2 regions of the Desertibacillus haloalkaliphilus genome follow, and region 2 is predicted to be linked to the other one. Evidence: predicted binding sites of a transcription regulator. Region 2 holds the regulator's gene; the other holds the start of a gene.
The links. Region 2 encodes Rex, which represses fermentation and respiration genes when NADH is low (regulators of the CRP and FNR family bind a similar motif). Its sites were predicted from a motif close to TTGTGAAATATTTCACAA; they were not measured.
Positions count from the first base shown of each region.

Region 1: KH400_RS05830 (DUF2249 domain-containing protein) is a predicted target of Rex. The motif match lies at 2,179-2,196, and genes of this name have one in related genera.

Region 1 covers NZ_JAHPIV010000004.1:108,479-112,076, forward strand. The annotation lists gene KH400_RS05820 (metal-sulfur cluster assembly factor) at 1-199, opposite strand, end outside; gene KH400_RS05825 (heme-copper oxidase family protein) at 228-1,520, opposite strand; gene KH400_RS05830 (DUF2249 domain-containing protein) at 1,526-2,071, opposite strand; gene KH400_RS05835 (CoA-binding protein) at 2,239-2,652, shown strand; gene parE (DNA topoisomerase IV subunit B) at 2,972-3,598, shown strand, end outside.
Region 2 covers NZ_JAHPIV010000018.1:58,676-62,273, forward strand. The annotation lists gene KH400_RS18240 (YdiK family protein) at 1-18, shown strand, start outside; gene tatC (twin-arginine translocase subunit TatC) at 116-898, opposite strand; gene tatAY (sec-independent protein translocase protein TatAY) at 916-1,095, opposite strand; gene KH400_RS18255 (redox-sensing transcriptional repressor Rex) at 1,124-1,759, opposite strand; gene moaC (cyclic pyranopterin monophosphate synthase MoaC) at 1,820-2,305, opposite strand; gene KH400_RS18265 (ABC-F family ATP-binding cassette domain-containing protein) at 2,529-3,598, shown strand, end outside.

The DNA of each region.
Region 1 (3,598 bases), on a different contig from region 2:
ATTCAACAGCAGAATGAACGCCTGATTTCATCATGTCGTGTAGTGGGCAACCAGGTGTTGTAAGCGTCATTGTGATGATAATGTCATTATTATCAATCTTCACACCGTAGATTAACCCTAAATTTACAACGTCAACACCAAGTTCTGGATCAATCACCGTTTCTAATTTCTCGTATACCTGTTCTTTTGTCATTGCCATTTTAAAATCCCTCCCGACAAAATTGCTATTAAGAATACGTAAACACAGCCAACAGATGTATTAAAAAGTAAATCGTTACTAAAGCCAAACTAATTTGTCCTATCATTATAATTGTGGTTAGTTGCAACGCAATTCCAATAGCCAAAACAATAACAGCAATGGCCATCAATACTAGTCGACGCTGCACTTTCGTTTCATCAATTAATTGATGAAGAGACGGAACATTTTCCTTACCCACTCGTTTACCGAAAGCAAACGTCCACCAAAGAAATGGAATGATTTTTGAGGTGTAACCTAAAATGGTTATATTTACCCACCCTAATAAATAAAGCACCGAGATTACAGTTAAGAATGTTAGGTTGGAAAACAGATGTGTATCTATAGTTAAAACTACTAAAATACCTGCACTAATGATGATGAACCAATCGATAATTCTTACCGTTAACGCAATTCCTTTCCCAGGATTCTTCTTAAATTTCTTAGAAATGATCTGCTTTATATGCAGTCGGTAAACAACAAGGATCACTAACAATAAGAACAATCCTACCCACGTTAGACTAAATGAAACAGGCATAAAGAAGCTTGAAGTAATCGTTAGTAGTGAGACGTGTAGTAATACTAATATCCACTTTTGCAAACGCTCCGGATAACCATGTGACAGGTAAAACATCGGCAACATTTTGAAGCTGTAACCGATAATTAAAAAGAGGAACCAGCCAATAAAGCCAAACCAAATGTGCGATGCAAGAAGAGATGAATGGATATCACCAAACAGTGGATATTGAAAATTGATAACCATCAAAAATCCGAAAATAATCGTTAACAATAAATAAAAGAGTGCACTATACATTGCAAAAAGAATTGGATTCCATGCCCTCGTCTTAAAAATGGTCAGTAAAATATTACTAATAAATAAGAGTGTCCCAATAATCACTAGGGCTCCCGAGATGATTAGCGTTACCGTGTTAAATTCGAAAAATCCGATCAGTAACCCGATACTTCCAGCTGTATATAAAAAGTAATGAACCATCCCTAATCTCGTACTAAACAATTCATTTTGAGTCACCACAGGGACTAACTGATAGACAGCTCCCATGACAAACATCGTCGCCCAACCTAACACAAACAAGTGAACGGCTGCGATTGTCGACACCTGTCGCACTCCGCTCGTATGAAAAAGACCACCGGCAAACAAAAGCAGGATCGAAAAAATAAGTAATGATAGAAAACCCGTTATCATAAATGAAAATGGTAAATAAAAGTTTTGCCTGGAAGAGTCAGTCATCAATGTTGTGTTCTGTACACTTGCTGCAGTTCCCATGATCGTTATCCCTCTCTTTTGACAATCGTAATTTCGACAGACCCATCCTGACACTCAATGTGGGAGTGCTTATAGCCAAGTTGCTCCAATTCTTCAATTAAAAATACTGGTACACGATCATTTCTAATCTTTAATGTCTCATCGTCAGACATTTTTTCAAGCTTTGATAACGTGCGAATCATTGGTTGTGGTGGCTCTAGACCACGATTATCTATATAATAATGATCACCAAGGCTTATACTAGGATCATGGCTTGAATCTGATAATTGACCTTTCTGTGCGTCTTCTTCTTTTTTCTTAAAGAAAGAGAAACGCTTTTTCTTCTTTTTAAAGGTAGTTACATAATAATTGTTGTCTATTTTTTCTACTTCATTTGTAAATCCTTTAGTCTTAAGTAGTGAGAGCAATGGTTTTGGCTTGAATGTTGTGTGTAAGATAAAGGTATCATCTTTTTCCAATGATTTAACAGCTTTCATAATTTTTTGAAACGGCTCGATCTTATTTTTAAGATCTTCACGCACATCTAACTCCACCACTTTCCCTTTTGCCATTACTAGCACCTCCTCTGTGTTTTGTTACTGAAAGAATAGTACATAACCACAGTAGATGCAGTGACAGTTGTCACCACGCAAATCTCAAGCAACTTCCTTTGCTCAATTTGTGAAATCGTTTACAATAGAGGTATAAATAACCAATTTAAACGAGGGAGTGTATTACCATGGAATTTGAAAACCCAAGCCGAGAAGAGATTAAGGAAGTTCTAAAAAAAGCGAATCGAATTGCCGTTGTTGGCTTATCAAATAACCCAGAACGAACGTCTTATATGGTTACTGAAGCGATGCAGGCTGCAGGGTATGAAATTATTCCTGTTAATCCAATGGTTGATGAAGTATTAGGACAAAAGGCCGTTTCTTCTCTTAAAGAAATCGATGGTCATGTCGATATCGTTAATGTCTTTCGACGTAGTGAGCATTTACCCGCGGTAGCAAAAGAAGCTGCGGAAATAAAACCAGACGTATTTTGGGCACAATTAGGAGTAGAGCATGAAGAAGCCTATGAAATTTGTAAAGAAAACCAGATCACTTGTATCATGGATCGGTGTATAAAAGTAGAACACGCCCTGACAAAATAACTGTTTAACAAAGCTCTTAACATATATGCCAAATGTTAGGGGCTTTTGTCACTTTTGCGCGAAATGAAGGAAAAAGGTTGCGAAACAAAAAAATAAAGATACAATGAATTAAAGACAGCAACTGCAGATACTATAAAACTCAGCTACGAACAACAATAGAAACAAATGTTCCTTTATGGTAATATATTCATGAGAGTTAGTTCAAAAAGGTGCTATAGAAACCATGAATGAACAAAAATTCGATAAAGAAATTCATGATTTTTCTAAGATCTTTTTGAGCTACATCTACAAGTACGTTTGTTTGAAAGGGGTCTCTACTGTGGCTACAAAACAACAATTTGACTATAACGATGATGCCATTCAGGTGCTAGAAGGGCTTGAAGCGGTACGGAAACGCCCAGGAATGTATATCGGAAGCACCGATAGCAAAGGGTTGCACCACCTCGTTTACGAAATCGTAGACAATGCCGTAGACGAAGCATTAGGGGGATACGGTAATTTTATAAAAGTAACTATCCATAAAGATAACAGCATTAGTGTCAGTGATGAAGGACGTGGTATGCCTACTGGAATGCATAAAATGGGGAAGCCAACGCCAGAAGTCATCCTTACTGTATTGCATGCAGGTGGTAAATTTGGTCAAGGCGGCTATGCGACAAGCGGTGGTTTACATGGTGTTGGCGCATCAGTCGTTAATGCATTATCTGAATCACTTGAAGTCGAAATAAAACGAGATGGCAACGTTTATCGACAGCGATTCGAGAATGGTGGCCATCCTGTCACGACACTAGAAAAGGTTGGGAAGACGAAGAAGACAGGTACAACCATCCGTTTCAAACCTGACACGACCATTTTTAGTGTAACGGTTTATAATTTTGAAACCTTATCAGAGCGCTTACGTGAAGCTGCATTTTTATTAAAAGGTTTAAAAATTGAATTGCATGAT
Region 2 (3,598 bases):
AGTGAGCGCAAAGAATAATCATTGAAGAAAGGAAGCGAGTTGACACCAACTTCCTACCTTCACTTATAAACCAAAAAGAAAAAGCCGCGCTTAGCACGGCTTTTTTCTAATGCTATTATTGATGATTTTGTTTCTCTTGCTCTGCTTGTTCTTCCATTTCCTTCTGATACTCCCGCTCCGCTTTTAGCACTTTCCGATATGTTAAACGTGAAACCCAAATGCTGAATTCATATAAGAATAATAACGGAACAGTGACCATTAAGTGCGATACAACCTCAGGTGGTGTAATAAAACCTGCAATCACTAATAAAATGAAATAAGCAAACTTTCGAATTCTACTTAATAAATCAGGCGTGATCAGGCCCAACCTCGTTAAAAACATCATAACGACGGGTAATTGAAACAAGAATCCAAACGGAATGGTGATTTGGAAAAGAAAAGAAAAGTACTCATTAATCCCATACTGTTCCGTAATGCCGAGTTGCTCTGCTAATCTCGCCATAAAATCAACGATAAATGGAAAAAGAATAAAATAACTAAACGAGATTCCTGTTAAAAATAGAAGGAACGCGATTGGGATATAAGACAATGTTATTTTTTGTTCTTTTTCATGAAGACCCGGACTGATAAACGCCCAAATCTGATACAAAATAACAGGAAAAGCGAGTAAAATGGCACTAAAAAATGCAAATGTCACATAGACTTTTAACGGATCTGTCAAGCGAAAGGCATTCATTGGAAGATCTTGAGCTGTTGGTGCACTTTGCAAATACGTGATCATAGGCTTGGCAAGAAAGAATCCAACGATCATCGCAATCATAAAAAATGCGATCACGATCATAATCCGTTTTCTTAGCTCTCCTATATGATCATAAAGCGACATTTCTCTGTTTTCCATCTGAATACCATTCCTAACTATTGTTTATCATTTTTCTTTTTATCGTCATCATCATCTGCTAATCCCTTTGTTGCATTCTTAAATTCACGTAATGTGTTCCCAGCTGCTTTCCCTAATTCAGGTAACTTCTTTGGTCCAAAGATAAGTAATGCAACTAGTGCGATTAACAATAAACTTCCTGGTCCGAGGCTTGGCATGTTTTCACCTCCTATTAAAATTCATCCCTTATAATGGATAGTGCTTAAGAAAATAAATAAGTGCCTGTAGTTCAATCGACAAATCAATATGATGAACACGAATATGGTCAGGCACAGTTAGTCTCGCTGGTGTGAAATTTAAAATCCCTTTTATTCCGACATCACTAAGGCGATCAGCAATTTTCTGCGCCGATGCCGCTGGCACAGTTAGAATTGCCGCTGAAACCTCAGGATCAATTATTTTTTCAAGGTCATTTAAATTATAAATCTTCACGCCACCAATTTCTAATCCAACTTTTTCTTCATCGACATCAAATGCCATGACAATTTTCGTGTTATTATTTTTCGAAAAGTTATAATTTAAAAATGCTGTCCCTAAATTTCCAACCCCTATTAAGATAACCTTCGTCGTTTCATCTTGGTCGAGGGTTTTTCGAAAGAACGATAGCAAATAGTTAACATTATAACCATAGCCTTTTTTCCCTAACGCACCAAAATATGAAAAATCTCGACGTATAGTAGCGGAATCAACCTTTACAGCCTCGCTTAACTCCGATGACGAGACTCGCTGCTTTCCAGAGGCCTTTAAGTTTTCTAAAAATCGATAATATAACGGTAACCGTTTTGCCGTTGCTTGAGGTATTTTTGCTTGATCGATATCCATAAATAGCCTCCAACATAACCTTCAATTTCATACCTTTATTTAAATATCAATGACCCACTATTACTCTTCTCGTTTAAAATCACCGCTTTTACCGCCTGTTTTCTCTACTAAATAAGTCGGACCAATAACCATCCCTTTATCGACAGCCTTACACATATCATAGACCGTTAGCGCTGTCGCTGATGCAGCCGTTAAAGCTTCCATTTCTACCCCGGTTGTCCCTTTCGTTTTGACCTCAACTTGGATCGCTAGAGACCATGCAGACTCTTTTTCGTGCCAAGAGAAAGAAATATCAACTCCTGTTAATGAAAGCGGATGACACATGGGGATAATGTCTGCTGTCTTTTTTGCTGCCATTACGCCAGCCACTTGAGCGACACTAAGTACATCTCCCTTGCCAATGGAACCTTCTTGAATTTTATTATAAATGGTCTGATTAACCTCGATACTCGTTTGAGCAATCGCAGTTCGAGCTGTTGTTTGTTTATCCGAGATATCAACCATCTTCGCTCGACCTTGATCGTTAAAATGGGTAAAAGATGACATGTACACACACTCCTCCCTAGTCTTTATTGTACACTATTTTCTTTTCTATGTATTCGTTTTACAAAACCTGTTCGTGAAAAATTTTTGAACAGTGCAGCAACACCTACGAATATAGTCGCTACAAGCGTTCAAGAAGTTGTTGATTATCCTATTATACGATACACTATTTGTAGATCAAGTGGTCACAAATATGAATCGACCGCTAAAGTTAGGAAGGATTGAAATGATTCTATTACAATGTGTAAACCTTTCAAAATTATTTGGGTCTGACCCAATTTTAGCAAATATTAAGTTAGAAATTAAATCAAAAGAACGAACCGCACTCGTCGGAAGAAACGGTTCTGGTAAGTCAACATTATTGAAAATCATTGCCGGGCAAATGAGCTACGATTCCGGTGAGATGATTATGCCAAAAGACATGAAGCTCGGCTATCTTGCTCAAGACACTGGGTTAGAATCGGAGTTATCGATTTGGGACGAGATGATGACGGTTTTTGAACCGCTTAAACGAATGGAAGTCAAATTACGAAAGTTAGAAGAACAGATGGCTGATTCAGATACACTCGCCAACCAAACCAACTATCAGAAATTAATGACAGAATATGATCAATTACAAATTGAGTTCAAGGATAAAGGCGGGTATCAGTATGAGGCTGATATCCGCGGTATATTATCAGGGTTAAAATTTGGATCTTTTGATTATTCGACAAAGATTTCTACATTAAGTGGTGGCCAAAAAACAAGACTCGCGCTCGGAAAGTTATTGTTAATGAAGCCCGATCTACTCATTTTAGACGAGCCAACCAACCACCTAGATATAGAAACACTAACATGGCTCGAGCAATATTTAGCGAATTATGACGGTGCTATTTTGATCGTCTCCCATGATCGCTATTTTCTCGACAAAATTGTCACAAACGTATATGAACTCGCCCGTACAGAAATCACCAAGTACCACGGTAACTATAGTGATTATCTCGAGGAGAAAGAAAAGCGTTACGAATTAGAAATGAAGCAATACGAAAAACAAAAAGAAGAAGTAGCCAAGCTCGAAGAATTTGTCCAAAAAAACATTGCAAGAGCCTCAACGACAAAACGAGCACAAAGTCGACGTAAGAAGTTAGAGAAAATGTCTGTGATGGATCGACCTTCAGGCGACCAAAAATCAGCGTCATTCTCATTTGATATTGAACGTCAAAGCGGAAATGACGTTCTGAAAATCAATGACCTTTCTGTCGGCTACGACAAACAAAAACCGTTATTTTCTAATCTTACGATGAGTATTAATCGTGG